4 regions of the Paenibacillus septentrionalis genome follow, and region 1 is predicted to be linked to each of the others. Evidence: predicted binding sites of a transcription regulator. Region 1 holds the regulator's gene; each other region holds the start of a gene.
The links. Region 1 encodes Rex, which represses fermentation and respiration genes when NADH is low (regulators of the CRP and FNR family bind a similar motif). Its sites were predicted from a motif close to TTGTGAAATATTTCACAA; they were not measured.
Positions count from the first base shown of each region.

Region 2: the regulator Rex is predicted to act here: its motif matches at 1,581-1,598, upstream of ACFP56_RS19095 (DoxX family membrane protein).
Region 3: the regulator Rex is predicted to act here: its motif matches at 2,639-2,656, upstream of adhE (bifunctional acetaldehyde-CoA/alcohol dehydrogenase).
Region 4: the regulator Rex is predicted to act here: its motif matches at 3,871-3,888, upstream of ACFP56_RS11685 (formate/nitrite transporter family protein).

Region 1 is NZ_JBHSTE010000002.1:319,741-325,477, reverse strand. Features, by position in the region: gene dinG (ATP-dependent DNA helicase DinG) at 1-2,860, shown strand, start outside; gene ACFP56_RS06385 (redox-sensing transcriptional repressor Rex) at 2,861-3,517, shown strand; gene ACFP56_RS06380 (amidohydrolase) at 3,498-4,799, shown strand; gene ACFP56_RS06375 (hypothetical protein) at 4,801-5,337, shown strand; gene ACFP56_RS06370 (hypothetical protein) at 5,441-5,737, shown strand, end outside.
Region 2 is NZ_JBHSTE010000007.1:188,596-194,332, reverse strand. Features, by position in the region: gene ACFP56_RS19105 (VanZ family protein) at 181-1,164, shown strand; gene ACFP56_RS19100 (hypothetical protein) at 1,302-1,499, shown strand; gene ACFP56_RS19095 (DoxX family membrane protein) at 1,675-2,208, shown strand; gene ACFP56_RS19090 (hypothetical protein) at 2,336-2,644, shown strand; gene ACFP56_RS19085 (sensor histidine kinase) at 2,825-4,561, shown strand; gene ACFP56_RS19080 (response regulator) at 4,558-5,737, shown strand, end outside.
Region 3 is NZ_JBHSTE010000007.1:195,402-201,138, reverse strand. Features, by position in the region: gene adhE (bifunctional acetaldehyde-CoA/alcohol dehydrogenase) at 1-2,569, opposite strand, end outside; gene ACFP56_RS19130 (Crp/Fnr family transcriptional regulator) at 2,725-3,483, opposite strand; gene ACFP56_RS19125 (hypothetical protein) at 3,667-4,101, shown strand; gene ACFP56_RS19120 (response regulator transcription factor) at 4,256-4,918, shown strand; gene ACFP56_RS19115 (PAS domain-containing sensor histidine kinase) at 4,911-5,737, shown strand, end outside.
Region 4 is NZ_JBHSTE010000003.1:682,696-688,432, forward strand. Features, by position in the region: gene ACFP56_RS11660 (phosphoglycerate kinase) at 1-14, opposite strand, end outside; gene gap (type I glyceraldehyde-3-phosphate dehydrogenase) at 178-1,182, opposite strand; gene ACFP56_RS11670 (sugar-binding transcriptional regulator) at 1,243-2,292, opposite strand; tRNA gene ACFP56_RS11675 (tRNA-Arg) at 2,676-2,750, shown strand; gene clpP (ATP-dependent Clp endopeptidase proteolytic subunit ClpP) at 3,162-3,743, shown strand; gene ACFP56_RS11685 (formate/nitrite transporter family protein) at 3,967-4,755, shown strand; gene ACFP56_RS11690 (L-lactate dehydrogenase) at 4,758-5,684, shown strand.

The sequences.
Region 1 (5,737 bases):
GGATCTGGAGACAACAGGGCATAGTGTACTGGATCAGATTATTCAGATTGGACTTGTTATTGTGTCCGATGATCTTGAAATAGTCGATACATTCAGCACATATGTAAAGCCTACAGTTGAAATCCCTCCATTTATAACCAATTTGACAGGAATCAAGGAAGCAGATGTACAGGAAGCGCCTGATATTCATGATGCACTGCTGGAAGTTATTCCACGAATTGACGATGCCGTTCTCGTCGCTCATAATGTTGGCTTTGACGCCAATTTTCTAAATCATGCCCTAGATCAATGTGGATACCTGCCGTTTTCAGGACGCAGGCTCGACACAATGGAATTATTACGTATATTATTCCCATCGATTACTTCTTATCAGCTCGGAACCGCAGCTGAACAATTAGGTATTGTCCATGAGCAGCACCATCAAGCAGATGCGGATGCGATGGCAACAGCCCAAATTTTTATTCAATGTGTTCAGAAGCTTCGTTCCTTGCCGCTGCTTACTTTGCAGCGGCTATCTTCATTTTTTGATGAGAGTCGTGATATTGGTTGGTTTATGAAATACAATGAGGGACTTGTAGAGCAGGGAGCGGTATTCGACTCTGCTGAATATGATTACCATCGCCAATTTGCATTGAAGGCCAAGCCATGGCAAGAGGAGACCTCTGTACGGGAGTCTGAGAATGCCAACGATTATTTTGCGCAGCAAAAAAGCTTTCAGGATTACATGGACGATGTGCAGCAGCGCTTTCGCGAGCTGTTTGATCATTATGAGGAACGGAAGCCACAACAGCATATGTTCAACGAAGTGTATGAGGCGCTGAGTTCGCAAAAGCATTTGCTGATTGAAGCTGGAACTGGAACTGGAAAGTCGTTAGGCTATCTCATCCCAGCCTTGTACTACGGTGTTCAGGCTGAGGAGAAGGTGGTTGTCAGCACGCACACGATAAACTTGCAGGAGCAGCTGCGCAATCGTGATATTCCACTATTGAATGAAGTTCTGCCATTTCCATTTCGGGCTTCGTTATTAAAAGGAAGAAGCAATTATTTATGCATGCGCAAATTTGAGCACAAACTGAATATGCTTGATTTTGTAGCACCAGTAGATGACCCGATTACAGCAGCTCAAATGGTCATATGGTTAACAGAAACCGAAAATGGTGATCAAGAGGAGCTAAATCTTGGCTTGCGAGGACAGGATTTTTGGGGAACAGTGTCCAGTGATGCAGATTCCTGCTTGAATCGAGCATGTCCGTGGTTCAAGCGCTGCTACTATCATCGAGCTAAGCATGAGGCGAATATAGCGGATGTATGCATAACGAATCATTCTATGATCTTTACTGATATTCAAGCCGATCATCGCTTGCTTCCGTCCTACAATTACTTAGTGCTTGATGAGGCGCATCATCTTGAAGAGGTCGCCAGCAAGCATCTCGGAAACCAACTGAGCTATTTTTCGTATATTCATGCAATGACCAGTTTGTATAAAGACGTCCGAACAGGCTTACTCCCATCTTTGCGCGTACGCATTGCTGAGGATGGTGATGATCATACCGCTTCATGGAATGAAACGATAGATAGTGCCTTTCCACAGCTGCAAACACTAAAGGAGCATTGGGATCAATTGTTCGAGGCGCTTTATGACATCGTGATGCACAATGCTGGGCAGAATGGAGCATCTGACTCAGGAGAACAAGCTGGCGGAATCGTGCTTCGCTTGAATCGGGAGCAGCTTCCTGAGAGCTGGACTAAAATTGTGGAGAGCGAGCAGGAGGTACATGTCGGGCTGAATCGCTTTGCCAAAGCGCTTGAGAAAATGTCATCCGATATTAAGGAACGACTTGACGAGGATCTTAATCTTTCAGGCATGCTTACCGATCTTAACGGTGTTATTCGTGACCTAGTTCGCTTAAAGGACGAGCTGCGCCAATTCATTAAGCTGGAACTTGAGGATTATGTATACTGGCTCGAAGCAACCCAAGCGTATAAGCATCGCTCGTTGCAGCTAATGTCATCCCCGACTGATGTAAGTGGACTGCTGCGAAAATATGTGTATGATGTCAAGGATAGTGTTGTGATGACTTCAGCAACATTGTCAATTCAGAAAAACTTTACGTATGTAAAGGAGCAGCTCGGTCTTGATGTCTATAACGATAGCGATCGTCTAAACGAGGTTATTCTGGATTCGCCATTCCATTATCGGGAACAAGCATTAGTTATTATTCCTAGAGATTTTCCAGTATTGAAAGGGGCTAATGTGCCTCCATCGTACTTGGAGATGCTAGTACAATCCTTGCATGACAATGCGCTGCAGCTGGGCGGGAAAATGCTTGTTTTGTTTACATCGTATAGAATGCTAAAGCAGGTGTACGATCCGCTTAAGGAATTGCTGGAGCCAAAGCAAATCACGGTGCTCGGTCAAGGAATTGACAGCAACAACCGTACAAAGCTAACGCGGCGTTTTCTACAGCAGCAATCGTCTATTTTGCTGGGAACTAGCAGCTTCTGGGAAGGTGTAGATATCCCGGGTGAAGCGCTGCAATGCTTGGCAATCGTTCGCTTGCCATTCCAGCCGCCTAATCATCCCTTAATCGAGGCGAAATCGGAACTATTGCTTCGTCAGAAGAAAAATCCGTTTATGAAGCTTTCGATTCCACAAGCTGTCATACGCTTCAAGCAAGGCTTTGGCAGACTAGTGCGTACGACAACGGATAAAGGAATCGTCATCATTTATGATACGCGAGTTATTGAATCCTATTACGGAAAGCATTTCCTGTATTCATTGCCAGGCCCAAAAATCGAAACGATGCATACGAATCAAATGACGCAGCGGATGGAACAATGGTTGAAGGAGGATGACTAGATGAAGCAAGCGAAAATATCGGACGCAGTTGTTAAGCGTCTGCCGATTTATTTGCAGGTGCTTAATGAACTGAAAGCACGTGAAATCAAAACGATTTCCTCACAGGAGCTAGGCTCTCGTTTGGAATTTAATCCAGCGCAAATTCGCAAGGACCTGGCCTATTTCGGCGATTTTGGGCGAAAAGGAATCGGTTATGAAGTCGACTATCTGATCGATAAAATACGTCATATCTTGAAAATCAATCAAACCATACATGTTGCACTTATTGGTGCGGGTAATCTCGGACATGCATTGTGCAATTATAATAAATACAGTAATGACAACATGCAAATCGTTGCGGTGTTTGATTCATATGAGCCAAAAATCGGAACAAAGATCAATACGTTAACCGTTCAACCGATGAATGAGCTGGCAGAAACGATCAAGCAGCACAATATTCGCATCGGCATTATTACCGTACCTGCTCAGGAGGCTCAAAATGTTGCCAATCAGCTAATTGCTGGTGGTATTGAAGGGATATTGAACTTCGCTCCAACCATATTGCGAGCTCCTGAAGAGGTACGGGTTCAGCATGCTGATTTTACGAAGGAGCTGTTGAGCTTGGCGTATTACTTGAACAATAAAGAGGAGGAGCAGGATGAGTCGTCTGTGGATTAAGGAAGGCAGCTTTATTACAATGGCTTCACATCAGCCGGAGGTTCTACGCGGTCATATGGTCGTTGAGGATGGAGTTATTCAGTATATTGGGGAAAATGAGCCTGCTGCGTCCGTACAGGAGCAAGCAGTGATTATTAACGGACAAGGGCTGCTGTTTATGCCGGGTCTAGTAAATACGCATGGTCACGCACCAATGAGCTTGCTTCGTGGTTTTTCAGATGATCAGAAGCTGCAAGTGTGGCTGCAGGAAAAAATGTGGCCGATGGAAGCGAAATACTCTGAGGCAGACACGAAAGCAGGCAGCGATCTGGCGATTGCGGAAATGCTGCTTAGCGGTACAACAACATTTGTAGATATGTATGATCGAATGGAGCAGGTAGCGCAAGCCTCTATTGATGCTGGTATTCGTGCCTTTCTGGCTCGTGGAATGATCGGCCTAGGCTCGGTTGAGGAGCAAGTGAGCAAGCTTGAAGATGCGGTAGCATTTGCGAAGCAATGGAATGGCGCTGGTGAGGGAAGAATTCAAACCATGCTAGCCCCTCATGCACCTTACACATGCCCGCCTGCCTTTATTGAACGGATCGTTCAAGCAGCGCATGATCTTGATCTTCCGCTTCATACACACATGTCTGAAACGAGTGCAGAGGTACAGCAAAATGTCGATGATTATGGCAAACGACCTGTAGATCATTTGGAGGAGTTAGGCTTCTTTACACGTCCAGCATTGCTTGCACATGCGGTGCACTTGACAGACGACGAAATTGCAAAGCTAGCTCAGCTTGACGCTTCCATCTCTCATAATCCAATAAGCAACCTTAAGCTTGCAAGTGGTGTTGCACGTGTGCCGGAGCTGCTTCGAGCTGGAGTTAAGCTATCGCTAGGTACAGACAGTGCCGCGAGCAACAACAATCTGGATTTGTTCCAGGAAATTCGCGCAGCTGCCTTGTTACATAAGGGAGTCTCTGGTGATCCTACCGTTGTTCCCGCACATACTGCTCTTGCACTAGGAACGTCAATGGGAGCACAAGCGATCTGGCATAACCACATCGGTACACTAGAAACAGGAAAAGCAGCTGATTTTATCGCGATTAATATTGATCAGCCTCATTTCTTCCCGCGTACGGATCTCGTTTCACATCTTGTCTATGCAGCTAACGGAAGAGATGTTGAGCATGTATGGGTCGCAGGAAAACAGCTTGTGAAGCATAGACAGCTGCTAACAATGGATGAGGAGAAAATCCGTTCTGAGGCTCAAGCCAGCTTCGAACGATTGTTAACGTAGTATGAGAGCGATAGAAAAAAAACGTCCACCATTTATGACGAGACGAAAATGGACCACACTTGTTCTGTTTTTGCTTGTGCTTATTGTTGTAGGGATTATCTTTTTCTATCGCAATATTCATAAGGGACTATGGCAGGAAGCAAGCGAAATGCGAGCAGTTATCGAGCAAGCATCGCTGTACGACCTGAACGAGGACTATACGTTAAGCAAGTATGTATGGGAGGATCGATATTGGATTTTGCTAGCAGATTCCATATCCGACCAAAAGAAAGTATATTCTGCTTGGTCCACTCAAGAGCAGCTTGCTGAGCTTCCTTATGATAAAGCGATAACGAAGGACGACATAATCGCATTGGTTGAACGAACGAAGCCTAATGCAGAGCAGATTAAAGCTCAACCTGGATATTTGTATGGTCAGCTCGTGTGGGAGATCAAATTTAAGGACTCCTCCAGCGGCCATCAGAAAATGGCATTTTATCAAATGATAGATGGCAAATTTATAGATGAATACACGATTCCTAAGGAAACAAGGCCATAACGGACTTGTTTCCTTTTTTTATACAATTAAAGTTGATAGCAAAAATGATATACTATTTGATATACGAATGATATATATAAATTTATTGGATAGAGGTGTAAACATGAAAGATATGAAGCTAAAACCTATGGCTGTTGCATTTGCCATCTGCTTAGTTTTGCTTATTGGTGGAGGCTTTACGTATCAATACGTTGCACAAGAGAAGCCATTAAACCAATCTTTAAGTCAAGCGAATTATTCGCACATTGAATTAACGGGTAATAAGAATGAAGGCTACAAGGTTCAGCTGGATATTCTTGACGAGCAACCATTACACGAAGCTGTCGCAGAGGCGAAGAAGTTGCTAGGTGAGCATGGTATAGGGGAAGGCAGCTATACAGTAGAGCTGAAGCAGGAGCAA
Region 2 (5,737 bases), on a different contig from region 1:
CTTCCTTTTGTTACTAATGTAGCTGTTACAATTAACAGTTTTTGTATATAATAGTTTTTATTTATTAACGAGTGGGTAACAGCTAAACATGTAATTTTAACGTTAGAATAATCGTATAAGCTAATGTTTAATTTGTCGTTGCGCTCTTCTTGAATGTCATCTCCTAGGAAGGATGTAGTTATGTATCAAGGAAAATTACGCAAAATTACTATGGTATTGTTCGTTCTATATGCTCTATTAGTTGTTTATTTTCTATTCATCGGATTCAATCGAGCATCATCGAATGTAGATCAAGGGATGCGTTATAGTCTAATCCCTAACGGTATACCTTTGAATTTCCCAATGGGGAGAGATTTTAAGCTTTGGTTATTTAATTTAGGGAACTTTATAGCATTTGTACCATTTGGGATTATTGTTCCACTGCTGTTTCGTTGCAGTTTTATTCGATTTATTAGCTTATTTATTGTCAGTATTACAATTTTGGAGACCGTACAAATGGTTACCCGCTTAGGCTCGTTTGATATAGACGATATAATGATTAATACGTTAGGGGCCTCGATTGGATATTGGTCACAGCGAATGGTAAAGCATCACCGTGATCAAGTAAAGGGAATGATAACAATCATCCTAACCGCAATTGTTTTTTCAGTAGGTACGATTACGGTTGTTAGTAGTATGAATCATTATCTAACTAACAAAGGTGGAGAAGTTATAGCGCTAGATGAACTAGCTCTATCGGATGGATCTGTATTATGGGATGAACATCTTTCTGAAATTAAAATAGGTGAAACATTGGTCGAGCTTTTTTTAAATCTTTACAGTAAAAATAACAGACCAACAAATGAATTTACGTATATATTGAATGGGAATTATACCAATATAACAGGTAATGTCGCTATACTCGTTGATGCAGCCGCTCCTGCAAATGATGACAGAATTGATATCATTTTTATTGCAGACGGATCAGAAATTTATGGACTAGGTTATCGGGGAGGAGAATTGACCACCCCAGACTCATTTCAAATCCCGTTACAGGGTGTAAACGAGCTCACCATTAAAATAGTTAACGACAGCACAAATTCATATGTCGTGATGTGGGACCTTGCACTTACAGAAGCAAGTAGGGTGCACAGGGCGATAAACCGAATCAGCTCACTGTTTTAGCTAGTATGATCCGATTCGAACGATAGTTGAGAAGCTAGGCAAGAAGGAATCATTTGATCAAAACAATTTTTGTAGTGATAAAAAGGGGCTTGGGGATCGGAATCTAAAACATGATCCTGCCACCAAGAGGTGATAAGATGCTTAATCGATCATTGTGGTCATTAGGTCTGGCTCTGACCATCATTATGGGCGGAGGTGCGCTAATCCGACTAGCACGAGGAGAAGAGGTATATATCGAGCAATGGATGGGAGCAGCAGCTGGCATTACAGTGCTAATCCTTCAGAGCATGCGCCTAACCCGTTCAACGCATAAACGAGATAATAAACACAACTAGAACAAACCTAAGAAGAAAATAGCGCTGATTAGCCCGAATTAAAGGGCGAAATCAGCGCTATTTCTGTCTAACAAAAAAATAAAGTGAAAAAGTTCACAAAATATGTGAATTTAATCACACTCTTTCTGAGGCATCCGTTATATACTTAAGACATAAAGAACAGGGAGTGATTGATATGTTAAAGTTTTGGAGAGAGAATAAATACGCAGCCATGATCGTCACATTTGTAAGAATCTTTTTAGGCTACCAATGGCTAACGAGCGGTTGGGGTAAAGTAACAACAGGCACATTTGACGCTACAGGCTATCTGACCAATGCCATAACGAATCCTGTAGCAAAAGGCGATGAGGTTCTGTATCCGCTATACAACACATTTATTGAACACTTTGCATTGCCGATGGTCGATGTCATCAATGTACTCGTTCCTTGGGGCGAGCTGCTAATCGGTATCGGATTAATTACAGGGATCTTAACACTGCCAGCTGCATTTTTCGGAATGATGATGAACTTCATGTTTATGTTCGCTGGAACAGTAAGCACGAACCCGTTGCTAGTACTGCTTGGATTTATCGTCTTTCTTGCAGCAGGCAACGCAGGCAAATTCGGTGGAGACTTCTTCCTTAACCCTTGGCTTAAAAAAAATGTATGGCCAAAACTGAAAAAAGAGAAAAAAGAAAGAAACGATGCTGCTGAGCTGAAAACAGCTTAAGGCTCTCATAGAACAAGCAAGCAGCGGCATCCAGGGATTATTACGGGAACCGCTGCTGCTTGAAAATTGGAAATCAAGTGAAAAACAAGGTAAGCTGAACCTAATAACAGAAAGGGGCTATAGGGATATGGCACTTCGCGAATGTATCTTTCACTTCAAATTCATCGATGGACCTCATACAAAAATGCTGCGTGCATTAATATTTTTGCCAGATGATCGTCAGCCGAGCATCAAGGATTTTATTGCAGCGTTCGCACAGCTTGGCTACAATGTGAAGCTGGAAAATGAGCAGGACTTGATTTTTGCACCGACAAACAGCAAGGAAACCTACAAGCTGGACATTACCAAGATCGAGATCAAAGGCGGAGAAGAGCTGCCTCAGCATGATGGCGAGCTGCGTGCGATTATTGAGCATTTGCGTGGAGGCAAATGGTAGGTTTTTGCAACAAAACAAATAGAGCGTCTGGTCATAGGACCAGATGCTCTATTTGTTTTGAAATAGTGATTTTGACCTTTTTCGCATAATTATCAACCTTGTTCAAGAACAACTTCTAACTATTATGAGCATAAGGCATGGTATAGTATATAGATATACTTTTATTCGAGGTGCAGCTATATGTTTTCTTTCCTGCTAAATTGGTATAGAAAAACAACATTTAAGGTTCGAACGATCTTCATAGTTATGCTAAGTGTGATTATTCCGTTTATTTGTATTTGTCTAGCGTCCTTCTTTACAATCAATTCGATATTAGTCAATAAGGTTGAAGGCTCTATACAAAGTAACCTTAGACAGGAAATATTGAATCTTGAAAATAACCTGAACAACCTAAACCATATCTCTCAGCAGCTAGCTTTTGGTGTCAACAATAACAAGCTTCTGGAGCAGTTATATGTAGAACAGGATCCTTTTACAAGGTCTCGTTATCGTAATGATCTTAAGAGTGAGCTGAATGTATTAACGTTTTCCAATCCTAATGTAGGATTAACGTTTTATTATTTTAAAGATCGAAGTGCAGTTGATTTTGAAAATTTCTCTGTTCGAGACGATTTTAGCATTGATGCACTTCCTTTGATGGAGAGTTACCCAGAGATCACCTACTATGGCCCCCACCGAAGCTATAACCGCTCGAATAATCATCTTGTGTTCAGCACGCTACGAAAGGTCAATGTCACGCATGAGGACGTTTATGTTTATATCGAAACCGGATTTAATACAACGACAGCGCTATTTGAACCTCAAGATGAAATTAAAAAGTCGCGGCAAATGCTCATACTAAATAATGAAGGCAAAATTACGTACAGTCAGAACGAAGAAATGTTCCCTGTTAATAGCAGCTTTCCCTTTGTGAGTGATAAAGAGTTTTCAGGTGAATTTGAAAAGGTAATATGGCATCGTGAAATGAGTAATCAGGGTTGGAGCATTGTATCCATTTTTCCACAGGAAGAAATGAATCAAGAAAAAAACCAATGGATCATGCAGCTGATCATTCTATTTTTTGTTTTTGGTATTGCAGCAATTATTATAGGTACGATACTATCGAGAATGGTGTATAAGCCGCTAGAGAAATTTAATGTCGAGTTAAAATCGCTAATCAATTCAAATGCAAAAGGGAATACGGATTTGATTCATATTCCTGAGTTTGACTACCTACTGTTCAAAACTAGAGAAATGAAGAAAAAAATATGGGAGCTTTACGGTGAAATTGAAAATAAAGAAAAACGTAGAGCTGATTTAGAGGTTGAGAAGCTGCTTTATCAGATCAATCCCCATTTCTTAATGAATACGCTTGATACGGTTCATTGGCTTGCTATGATGAATGGTCAAAAAGATATTGATAAGCTCGTACTCTCATTAAACAAGCTTTTGCAGTACAATTTGGGCAAGATGGGGGACGCTACAACCATTGGAGGAGAGATCGAGGCGCTTAAAGAATATATGCAATTGCAAAGAATACGCTATAATTTTCAATTTGATGTAGATATAGACGTAGATGAAGAAGCAATGGCGCTTACAATACCAAGATTCATTCTGCAGCCAGTAGTAGAGAACGCGCTATATCATGGTGTCAGTGATGATGGCTATATTCATGTAAACATCTCACTAGAGAAACACCTGGATATCACAATTCAAGACAATGGATCAGGAATGACAGAGGAGCAGCTATATAATCTGCTGCACAAGGAAACGGTAGATAGCAAGAAGGTAGGCATGGGGATCGGAATGAAATATGTCATTCGAATATTGGAAGCAAATTACGGTGCAGAAGCGACGTTCCAAATCAAGAGCGAAGTAGGCAAAGGGACGATCGTAAAAATGAGTCTGCCAGTTCGTCGAGGGGATCAATCATTATGATAGCTGTACTAATCGTCGATGATGAAAAAATCGTTAGAAAAGGCTTAACCAGCTTTATGCCATGGAGTCAGTTTGGAATGAAGGTGGTGGGCGAGGCCAATAATGGCGAGAACGCGCTTGAGTTTTTAGAATCCAATAAAGTGGACCTCATGTTTACCGATCTGCACATGCCAGTCATGTCTGGTATCGAGCTGATGAGAGAGGTTACGAAGCGATATCCACATATTCAAATTGTTGTGCTGACGCTGCATCAGGATTTTGATTACATCCAGGAGGCGCTCCGCTTAGGTGCAATTGACTATATCGCAAAAACAGAGCTTGATAAAGAGCAGTTCGACGATATTCTTGTACGAATATCGTCTTTGCTTGATATGAAGAAGGTGCGGCTGCTATCTCAGCCTGAGCAAGAGGACCGTATTGATTCAAAGGTTTATGTGGCATACCTTTTATCAACGAATCATGAGTTCACCTTGGAAGCTTCAGAAACGGCAGAAGGGGGAATAGAGCTCGAATCGGGAATCTGGTATTGGAATGATCGCCCTGAACCTCTTGTGGAGGCATTGGCTTATTTTTGTATTGAGGGTACGAGTGGGATGGAGCGCAAAGAGCTGTATAAACTAATACGCAATTACAAACGAAACGGTCTTTTTTATGATTATAATCCTGCAGTTCCGATGAAAACATTGACGTTAGAAGAGCTGGTGAATCGGGTTTCCTATGAGGCCCAAGTCGAAATCACAGCAATTAAGCAGAGCTGGCTTGAATCAGATTGGATATATGATGAGGAGCTTTTCGAGACACGCATGAAGGAGCTCAAAACGATTCAATTGCCTGCCATACGTTTGATGCGTTTGTTTTTCTCGCTTACAGATGAGTGGAATCGCATGTATAACAAAATGCTTGAGCAAGAATTAATGATGGAAGACCATTTTATCACATTTGTACAATTCTCCGAATGGTTGAAGCGAACGAGACAGCTGCTTCGAGATTGTATTGAAAAGCCACAGTTTTCAGTAGAAATTCAAAGCAGTATTACGAAGGCCAAAACTCTAGCGCTGCAAACCTATAAAAACGCAGTAACCGCTGCTGAAATGGCCAAGCATGTAAATATGAGCTTAAGCTATTTCAGTCAATGCTTTAAGCAAATCGTTGGGAAGACGTATACAGATTATTTGA
Region 3 (5,737 bases), on a different contig from region 1:
TGCCATAATAGGCTTGACGGTACAGTTCTGCCAGCTCCGAGACGAGTGGCAATCTCGGATTGTAATTCGTATATTGATCCTCGAACGCGCGCTCCGCCAAGTAATTAACTTTAGATTCAAACGATGCTGATGGGATGCCAGCCTCCTGGAAGCTCTCGGCAAGGCCAAGCGTGCGATTGATTTGACGGATCGAGGAGATCAGGCTGGTTACACCCTCGCTTGTCGAGTTTGCTGGTAATCCAGCAAGTCTGGCAATTTCGGCATAGCGCACATCGGCTTGGAAATGCTTATAGTTCGGGAAATTTTGAAACTTCGTAGGTCGAGAGGCGTTGTAGCGTATAACATGCGGCAGTAAAATCGCATTAGCTCGACCGTGTGGCATGCCGAATTCTGCACTGAATTTGTGAGACAAGCTGTGACAGACGCCAAGAAATGCGTTGGAAAACGCCATTCCGGCAATCGTTGATGCGTGATGCATTTTTTCCCGTGCTGTTGGATCACCTGTTGCAAACGACTTTTCGAGGTTTTCCAGAACGAGTTGAATCGCTTTGATCGCCAAGCCATCACTGAAATCATTGGCCATTATGGACACGTACGATTCAATCGCATGCGTCAGCACATCCATTCCAGTATCGGCGATGACAGCAGGCGTCAGGCTAGCTGTATATTCAGAGTCGATGATCGCTACATCAGGTGTCAGCTCATAGTCGGCTAACGGGTATTTCGATTGACCTTTGGTTGTATCTGTAATCGTTGCGAATGAAGTGACCTCTGAGCCTGTGCCTGACGTTGTTGGAATCGCAACAAGCTTGGCGCGTTTGCCTAAATGCGGATATTTGTATACTCGGTTTCGAATATTCATGAATTTCATCTTAATGGTATGAAAGTCCGTGTCCGGGCTTTCATAGAACAACCACATCGCTTTAGCAGCATCGATGGCAGAACCGCCGCCAAGAGCAACGATGCAGTCCGGCTGGAAGGCATGCATTCGATTCGTACCACTCATGACCAGGTCGATTGTAGGCTCCTGTGCAACCTCTGAGAAAACCTCTACCTGAACAGGCTCTGCTCGTTTGCGCAGGTAGTATTGAACCTTGTCGACGTAGCCAAGCTGCTCCATATTGTGATCCGTTACAATCATTACTCTGCTGATATCAGGCATTTTGCTTAAATACTGTGTAGCACCTGCTGCAAAATACAGCTTTGGCGGGATTTTGAACCATTGCATATCTACGCTTCGATTTGAAATTTTTTTCAAGCGAAGCAGCTCCATATTGGTATGCTGCTGATGTCCAGAGGATTGATAACCCATGTCTTGAAATGGCAATTGTTCTTTATCCTTGAAGCTTAACGAGCCTTCAATGGCAGGAGCATTTACGATGATACGATTGACGATGAGCCTATCACTGAAGCGGGAGCTTACTTCTGCATCCTGACAGTGTATGACGACAGAATGCTTTGCTTGACCAAGCTCTAGCAGCTGGTCAGCAAGCTCCAGCGCGCGTTCAACATGCTCTGCCCTATAAAGCGACAGGATTGGGCAAGGCTTAATGAATGATAACGGCTCATGCACGCCGATGCTGCTAAGCGGAGCAATGAGTAGTTTCGTGTCAGCAGGGATTGAAAGTTCTGCTGCTGACGCCAGCTCATAGGCGGATTTTCCGATATAGCTGTGACGCAGTGCGCCCGTTTCGGTAAACAGCTGCTTGCTAAGCTGTGCGCATTGTGCTGCATCGAGCACATAACAGCCAAGAACGGAAAGCATTCGTAATGCTTGATCATACAGCTCTTGATGAATGATCAGCCCCTGCTCAGACGTAAACATCATGCCGTTGTCAAAATTTTTAGATAATATGATGTCAGTGATTGCCTGCTTAAGATCAGCTGATTGATCGATATAGCATGGTGTGTTGCCGTAAGCTACACTTAAGGTAGCCTTAGCAAACTGCTTGGCAGCCTTGGCAGCTGCTTCATCTCCGCTCGTAAGCACGGCTGCAACAGCTGGATTGGAAATGAGCGAGGTCATCTCAGAATAGGTGAGGTGATCGAGCCATTGCAGGCAGTATTCTGGTGCTCCAGCCAATATCGCAGCATCATGCATCGTCTGTACAGCTTCTATGCTGCATCGAGTGGATTCCTTATGAAAAATAAAAAGAATAGGATTGCGTGTTTTTACAGCGATTAATGATTGAAACAAAATCGTAGCAACAGGTGAAGTATCGGTTACAATCGAGACTACGGGACCTATCGGCTCTGCAATGAGCTTGTAGCCCTCGTAATGGTTGTTTTCAATTTCTCCTGCGGTTTTTACATACTTGATGGCGTGAAACACACTTTCCGTCGCATGCATATTCAATATAATTTTGTCTTCGAATATTCCGCGTCTCGTTTCCTCTAATTCCAGCTTAGCCAGCTCCATATGTCGCTGAATGCCTGCAAGCGTCATATTTTGCACGATTGCATCGATGCTTGCCTGATCCATTTGCGCATATTGCCTGGCAGCTAGCTGTGCATGAGTTAAGCATGATTCCATTTCCTTATTCGGTTGCTGAAGCTTGGATATCGCCATTGTTTTCACTCCTTACTTCATGGCCTATCTTCGATATATGTCTATTGTAGAGCAGCATGGAGAAAAAGGATGTGCTAAAAATCACAAAGTCTATTGTGATGAATACAAAAAAAAGAAGCGCCCTCGATTATTGGAATCGATAAGCACTTCTTGATCTATAGTCTGCATATTTCGTTAGGACAGGTTGGACACATCGGGCAGCCCGCCATATCTTTTAATGCCTGCAAATTAATTACTAATATATAGCCGTCCTCACTGTTTGAGATGACCCCGTCTTTTTTCATGCTGGCTAGCAGGCGGTTCACACCTTCGCGAGTGGTGCCGACCAGCTCAGCCAGCTCATTATTCGTTAATTTAATATTAATGCGAATATGTTCCTGCTCTCGTATGCCAAAGCTGTTGCATAGACGGATTAGCGTAGAAGCAAGAGCACCATTCTTACCGCCCATAAGCAGATCACGAAGCTTTGATTCAGTTTTGCGCTGAATCAATCCCATCCACATCGCGTAGCGATAAGAAAAATCACCATGTTTGCACATTAGCATTTCTAGCTGCAGCCGTGGAATGACACCGACCTCTACCTCGTCTATTGTCTCAGCTGTATAGCGATGAGTGGTATCCCAAGTATCGATGTCGGCAATCATATCATCAGGCTGCAGGATGGAAAGAAGCAGATCCTTGCCGTCAGACGAAGACTTTTTCAATTTGACACGGCCTTTTAATATCCAATAGACTGCGATTGCTTCGTCCCCTTCCCAGAATAAATGAGAATGCGCAGAGTATTTTTTGACATGCATAACCGATGCAAGCAGATCGAGCTGTTCATCCGTAAATACGGTACTTAATGAGCCTGGTCTTTTATTGCTATCTGGCCGCCTAACCTTTGCAGTGTTGGAATCATAATAAATACTCATTGAAGCGTCATCCTTTCCAGTACGGTTTCCTTACTTTCTACTATACGCATTTGGCATATGATTAGATATCGGGAAAAACCCTACATTCTTTTAAGGGCATTCCCTAACATACAGCGTGAAATGAACCTATTATAATAAGGATAATTGAGCTGTACTGTGTTAATGTCAGAAAGGAGCACGCATATGACTCCAGCCAATTCTCACATTGAAGAAAAGCTGAAGCAAATTTTGGATGTGACAGCGAGTGATCTTACGGCGATTGGAGTTGTGGATCCACGAACTAGAAAACTTAGGTGGCAGCTTGTGCTTGGCAGCATAAGCAAACGAACAGAAAAGATCAGACAACACGTGCATGCAGGATTAACGGGCGAAGTAATGCGCATCGGCAGTTTTTTGCAATTTCATGCGACTGCTGATCAAGTCTTTGAAAGCGGAGAGGCGATTATGCTAACTGAAAAGCTGGTGCATGCCGCTGCTTGGCCACTCTATAGGCAGCATGGTCAATACTATGCAGCTATGTTGATCGGCAAGCGAGTGGAAGGCGCTTATCATCCAGGGCAAATTGATGTGGTGACGAAGCTCCTGCGAGAGCTGGAAGCGCAGTCTCTTCATATATAGAATACAGTAACGATAAGCTGCGATATAGCATAGCTTATACAACATACGTGAAAGCCTAGTTTTCGAAGCATTCTTCAACTCTTTTCTTATTATTGCTGTTTTTCGCAATTTGAACCGCTATAATAATAGGAAAGTGAAAGAAGGGATTGTTCCGATGATTAGGCTTCTTATTTGTGACGATCATGCTGTAGTTCGTTCAGGTCTATCCATGCTGTTGAACGGCAAATATCAGATTGAAGTAGTAGGCGAGGCATCGGAAGGAGATGAAGCAATCGCATTAGCTGTCCAGGTGAAGCCTCATGTCGTATTAATGGATTTGAGTATGCCGCACGGCAAAGATGGGTTGACGGCTTCAGCCGAATTGAAGAAGCTGATGCCGGACGTTCAGATATTAATTTTAACGATGCATGATGACGAGCAATATTTGTTCCAAGCTATTAAGGCCGGAGCATCTGGTTATATATTGAAAAATGCGCCGCATGAGGAACTGGTCGGTGCGATTCAGGCTGTTGCAGCAGGCGAGGCTTATTTGTATCCTTCAGCAACGAAAAAGCTAATGAGTCAATTTATGAATCAGCATAGCCATACACCGGCAGATGATGAGATTTTCAATCAGCTGTCTGAGCGCGAGAGGGAAGTTTTGGGTTGGCTTGCCAAGGGTTATGCCAACAAGGAAATCGCCCAGCATTTGTTTATTAGCGTAAAAACAGTGGAAGCACATAAAAGCAACTTGATGGAAAAGCTAGGGTTGAAAACACGTCCGGAATTAATCAAATTCGCATTGCAAAAGGGGCTGTTGCACTTTGAAGATGAATAATAATCGTATTCAGAGGAATCAATTTGAACAAATGGATCTATTGCTCGCTAATTTGGAATTTGGCATGGAGAATAAAGAGCTGTTCGAGCAAACGAAGCAGCGTTTAATTCAGTTGATTGATGTGCAATATGCTTTGAATGTCAGCTCAATTGTTGCCATAACGGATGCAAAGGGAAAAATTCAGCATGTGAATGAAAAATTTGTAGAGATATCCAAATACAGCAAAGACGAGCTAATAGGAAAAGACCATCGTATTATTAATTCAGGCTATCATTCAAAATCGTTTTTTCAGGAGCTGTGGCGTACGATTTCGTCGGGTAAGGTATGGACAGGCGAAATTAAAAATAGGGCAAAGGATGGCTCGTACTACTGGGTAAATACGACGATTGTCCCTTTTTTGGACGAGCAGGATCGCCCCTATCAATATTTGGCGATTCGCAATGAAGTTACGAGTTTGAAGCAAGCTGAGAAAGAGCTCAAGGAAATGATGGTTAAGTTCATGGAGGTCCAGGAGGAGGAACGGAAACGGATCTCTCGTGAGCTGCACGATGGAATTGGTCAAAGCCTGTTTTCCTTTATGATTCAGATTGATCATCTAATTAGCGAGCATCAGGAGCTGTCCTCTCTCCAGCATCTTCGTACACAGGTTTCAGATATGATGCAGGACGTGCGCGGTATGGCTTGGAAGCTTAGACCTTCTGTATTGGATGATCTTGGCGTGGAGCCTGCGATTCGTACTTATATCGAAAATTACAAGGATCATTTTGGCATAACAGTGACGCTTGAAGGAAGCTTCAAACAACGGCTTAGTTCAATGAA
Region 4 (5,737 bases), on a different contig from region 1:
CTCTTTTTATTCATGGATTAGCCCTCCCAATGATTGAAATGATTATGCAATATAAAAGCAGGCGCTCTTCACAAGGAAGAAACGCCTGCTTTTAACTAACCCTGCTTACGCGCATACGTTCAGCAAGGTTATGGACCGACATCTTCATGAAGAGTCATGTCCGTCGGCTTTCTTTCCTTACAGACCTTTTGCAGCGATGTAAGCAGCTAGGTCAACTACGCGGTTAGAATAACCCCACTCGTTGTCGTACCAAGATACAACTTTAACCATGTTGCCTTCAACAACCATAGTAGAAAGAGCATCGATTGTAGAAGAAGCAGGATCGCCATTGTAGTCAGAAGATACAAGTGGCTCTTCACTGTAGTTAAGAATGCCTTTAAGAGCTCCTTCAGAAGCTTCTTTAAGAGCAGCATTAACTTCTTCAACTGTTACGTTAACTTTAAGCTCAGCAACTAGGTCAGTTACAGAAACGTTTGGAGTAGGTACACGCATAGCCATACCGTTCAATTTGCCTTTAAGCTCAGGCAATACAAGAGAAACAGCTTTAGCCGCACCAGTAGAAGATGGGATAATGTTCTCAGCAGCTGCACGAGCACGACGAAGGTCTTTATGAGGTACGTCTAGTACAGATTGGTCGTTAGTGTAAGAGTGAACAGTTGTCATCATACCTTTAACGATACCGAATTTATCGTTCAATACTTTAGCGAATGGCGCCAAGCAGTTAGTTGTACAAGAAGCGTTAGAAATAACTGTATGGTTAGCAGCATCATATTTGTCTTCGTTAACGCCCATAACGATTGTGATATCTTCGTTAGTTGCAGGAGCAGAGATGATAACTTTTTTCGCTCCGCCTTGAAGGTGAAGCTCAGCTTTTTCTTTTGCTGTAAAGATACCAGTAGATTCAACTACGATTTCTGCACCAACAGAACCCCAAGGAAGGTCAGCTGGGTTACGCTCAGCAAATACTTTGATTTCTTTACCGTTAACGATTAGCGCGCCTTCTTTAGCTTCTACAGTACCTTCGAATTTACCATGAGTAGTATCATATTTTAGCAAGTGAGCCAAAGTGTTAACATCTGTAAGATCGTTAACTGCTACTACCTCAACGTTAGGGTTGTTAAATGAAGCACGGAATACGTTACGACCGATACGACCGAAACCATTAATACCAATTTTAACCATTGTTAGTTCCTCCTAGTCATTTTGCAATAATAATTTATTTCAAGACGAGTGTAATTGAGTTTACAGTTCGTCATGATGCCCATTACGTTCATTGATCCGAATCAGCTCTAGTGCTGCACTCTCATCGGTAATCAATGCATGATTGTGCCCAAAACGCATAATCGCATCAATTGCAGCAGCCTTGCTTTCTCCACCAGCTACCGCGATAATGCACTCAATCTGTGCAATATCATCAAGCCGCATGCCTACCGTCTTCATCTTGTGAATCGGTTCACCATGCTTATTGAAGTAAAAGCCAAACGATTCGGCAAGTGCACCGTCATTAACCATCTTGCGCACTTCTTCAGGATCTGTTTTTCTTCGTCTTGCCATTACAGTAGCGTCACCAATACCGTGAATAAAAATTCTTGCATTTCGGATGACTTCAACAATTTCTTTAATAGAAGGCTCCTGCATCATCGATTCATAGGCTTCCTCACTAATATGGTCAGGAACATGAAGCAAGCGATAATGGCCTCCCGTACGTTTAGCCATGGTTGAAGCAATTGTATTGGCTTGATAATCAAGGCTTTCGCCTAAACCGCCACGAGCAGGTACGAATACAACATCTTTAATGGTGTTGGGCAAGCTTAGATACTTGGCAACCTGAGCTGTCGATGTACCGCCGGATACCGCGATCACATCGCCCGACTTCACTACTCGCTTCAGAAGTAAACCAGCAGCTCTTCCAAGCTCGCGCTTTGATACTTCAGATTGCTCCGAATTACCCGGAACTACAATAACTCGCTGCAAGCCGTACATGTTTTGAAGCTTTATCTCCAGCTCCGAGCTTCCGAACACAAGTGGACCAAGCTGTTCTAATTGCTCCAGCACTCTTCTGCCATCATCGCTAAGCGACATGCCAGAAGATGAAATCAATAGCAACCCTTGCTCCTTCAACAACTCCGTCTCTGCCCGCAGTACACGTTCAGTCATCGCCATTACATTTGCTAATGCACGACGCCCGATTGTTCCAGCAAGCATAACTTGTTGCAGAATCTTGTAACGTTTACTCATCACGTCCAAAAGCTCAGGTACAAGCTGCCGCTGCAGATCAATAAGCTGTCGCATGAATACCATCACTCCATCGGCAAGAGTCCACGTAATTTTTATAAGGACAACCACATTGGACATTTAATGTCCCTGCGGTATTTTTTAAGTCCCACATGTATATTGTAACGAATTCTTTTTTGCATAGCAAGCTTACTTTTCTTGTGTAAACGATTTCTTTTGCATTTAAATACTATTTTTTTATACCTTTTTGACGCTTTGGTCCGAATCTTCCCACCTGTTAGTTGTAATTCCACACAATTTCCGATACATTTAGCTAATCTACGATTGAAGTTTTGCCAGTGCAGTTTCAGCTTATACTTGAGCAATTTGTTCAGGTTTATGAAACAAACCTTTCATAAACACTTGCTTCATATGCAATAATCCAATACAATATAATAGTTGCGCCCGTGGTCCAATGGATATGACGTAGGCCTCCGGAGCCTGAGATCTAGGTTCGATTCCTAGCGGGCGCGCCACAGCTTTTCAACTAAGCATCAGACATGCTTCCTATACAAACACGCCAAGGAGAGCAGGAACTGCTATTAGCAGATCCTGCTCTTTTTTATGTAATATAACGTCTTGATAAATCTTGCTAACTTGCATATCTTGCACAACCTACACATCTTGCAGCGTAATCTATATAAGCTCGCAATTACATAGCTACTACACAAGTCACTAGAACAAGTACATTCTGTCGTGAACAAGATGCCGCTTTCTGTATCTCGATTATCCTCTATGCAGCAGGGTTTACAGCTGGATAATAGCGGTTAAACTGATACCATCAGCCCTGTCTCAAAAACATAATAAAAAAGTTTGACTTTCTTTGACTTTTGATTAATTATCTATTATGATAGTTACACATTACGATTTAGGAGGATTGGTTGAAAATGAACTTTGTACCTATGGTTATTGAACAAAGTAATCGTGGAGAGCGTTCTTATGACATTTATTCTCGTTTGTTAAAAGACCGCATCATTATGCTAGGCTCTGGTGTAAACGATGTCGTTGCCAATTCTATTATTGCACAGCTTCTGTTTTTAGCAGCAGAGGATCCTGATAAGGACATTCATCTTTACATCAACTCACCTGGCGGCTCCATTACAGCGGGTATGGCCATCTACGATACTATGCAATACATTAAGCCTGATGTTTCGACTATCTGCGTCGGTATGGCCGCATCAATGGGGGCATTCTTGCTTACAGCAGGTGCCAAAGGCAAGCGCTTCGCACTTCCGAACAGTGAGGTCATGATCCATCAGCCACTAGGCGGTGCAGAAGGTCAAGCTAGTGATATCGCGATTCGTGCGAAACGCATTATCAATATGCGTGAAAAATTAAACAGCATCATGGCTGAACGCTCTGGTCAACCGATTGAGCGCATCAATCAAGACACAGATCGCGACTACTTTATGAGTGCGCAGGAAGCAGTTGAATACGGCTTGATTGACAAAGTTATTGAACGCGTATAAATAAGCTTCTTTGCATATAACACAGACAGCAGCAGCAGGCTTCTACTTAAGCCCGCTGCTGCTGTTTTTCTATAACCACCCACTCACCCCCCTTGTTATTTCTCGCACATTTAACGTTATTCTTGGATTGTGATTTTTGTCACATACTATAATGCGACTTCCCTTTATGATGAGATTGTAACGTAATCGCCAGATTTACTCGTATCTAATGGGGGAAACCATCATGGAAACCGAAGCATTATATAAAATCGAACAATTAGCTGCAAGAAAGCTTCATATCTATATGCAAAGCAAGCTGCACTATATGCTGCGATCCATGATAGCCAGTATGTTTATCGGCTTTGGCGTTATTGTTGCTTTCAAAACAGCCAGCTTCTTTTATGAAATCCACTCCCCCTTCACCTATCCAGCAGCTGCCTTAACGTTCTGCATGGCGATTATTTTAATCTATTACGGGGGCGGAGATTTATTTACAGGAAACACATTCTATCTCAGCTTCAGCTCTTTACGCAAAAAAATGAGCTGGACGAAAACAATTAAGCTGCTTGCTCTAAGCTATACCGGCAATGTCATCGGGGCTATCCTATTTGCAGTCATCATCTGGATGACAGGACTATTTGCAAGTGAGCATATACACGGATTTTTGTTAGAGGTCGCCCTAAAAAAAGTAGATGCAACAACCCTTGAAATCTTTACTCGAGCCATATTGTGTAACTGGTTGGTATGCTTGGCCTTTTTTGCTCCTTATATGATGAAAACCGACGGAGCGAAAATGTTCATTATGATCCTATTAGTATTCAGCTTTTTTATTGCAGGTTTTGAACATAGCATCGCGAATATGTCTGTATTTGCCATCTCTATTGCAGCAGGTGGCTGGGGAACACTTAGCGCAGATCAAATTTTGCATAATTTAATCCCGGCAACTCTAGGAAACATCATCGGTGGCAGCGTATTTATGGCTATGTTTTACTACTATATCAACAAACCCTATTTTGAAGAAAGTGGTGAGTGAGTATGAAAACTAAAAAAGTCGTTATTATTGGAGCAGGTTTTGTCGGCTCAACAACTGCCTATACGCTTATGCTGCGCAACCGTGTCAATGAGCTTGTCCTGATTGATGCTAATCATGCAAAAGCAGCAGGTGATGCGCTGGATATCAACCACGGCATGCCGTATATTGGTGGCGCTAAGCTATGGGCTGGCAGCTACGAGGATTGTGCTGGTGCAGATATTATAATCATAACAGCGGGCGCTGCACAGCGTCCAGGAGAAACGCGTACAGATCTACTGAAACGCAATGCTGATATATTCGACAGCATCATTAAGCAAATTATGCCTTACAATCAAGAAGCTATTCTGCTCATTGCAACGAACCCAGTCGACATTATGGCCTACATTACCTTAAAAAAATCTGGCTGGCCAGTCAATCGTGTGATCGGATCTGGTACATTGCTCGATAGCGGACGCTTCCGCTACTTGCTCGGCAACGAGCTAAAAATTGATCCTCGTAGTGTTCATGCCCACATTATTGGCGAGCATGGCGACTCTGAGCTTGCCGTATGGAGCCTGGCTAACGTAGCTGGCGTTGACATTGAGCTAGACGAGGAGATCAAGCAGCGCATTTTCCTGCAAACTAGAGATGCAGCTTATGAAATTATCGAAGCAAAAGGCGCAACTTATTATGCGATTGCACTAGCGCTGGATCGTATCGTAACAGCGATTCTGAATGATGAGGGTGCCGTATTGAATGTTTCTACCCTGCTGGATAACTACTGTGGAGTATCTGATGTATACCTTGGGGTTCCTTGCATCGTGGACAGAAGTGGTGTCCGTCAAACGCTGGAGCTTACGCTGACAGATGAGGAACAGGCATTATTTGAAAAGTCTGCCGACAAGCTCAAGGAACTAATCGCAAGCCTGGAGCTTGATCTTGAGCCCTAACAAATCAGCTAACCACTACAACTAAAGAGGCTGCCAGTTATTCTATTCCACAC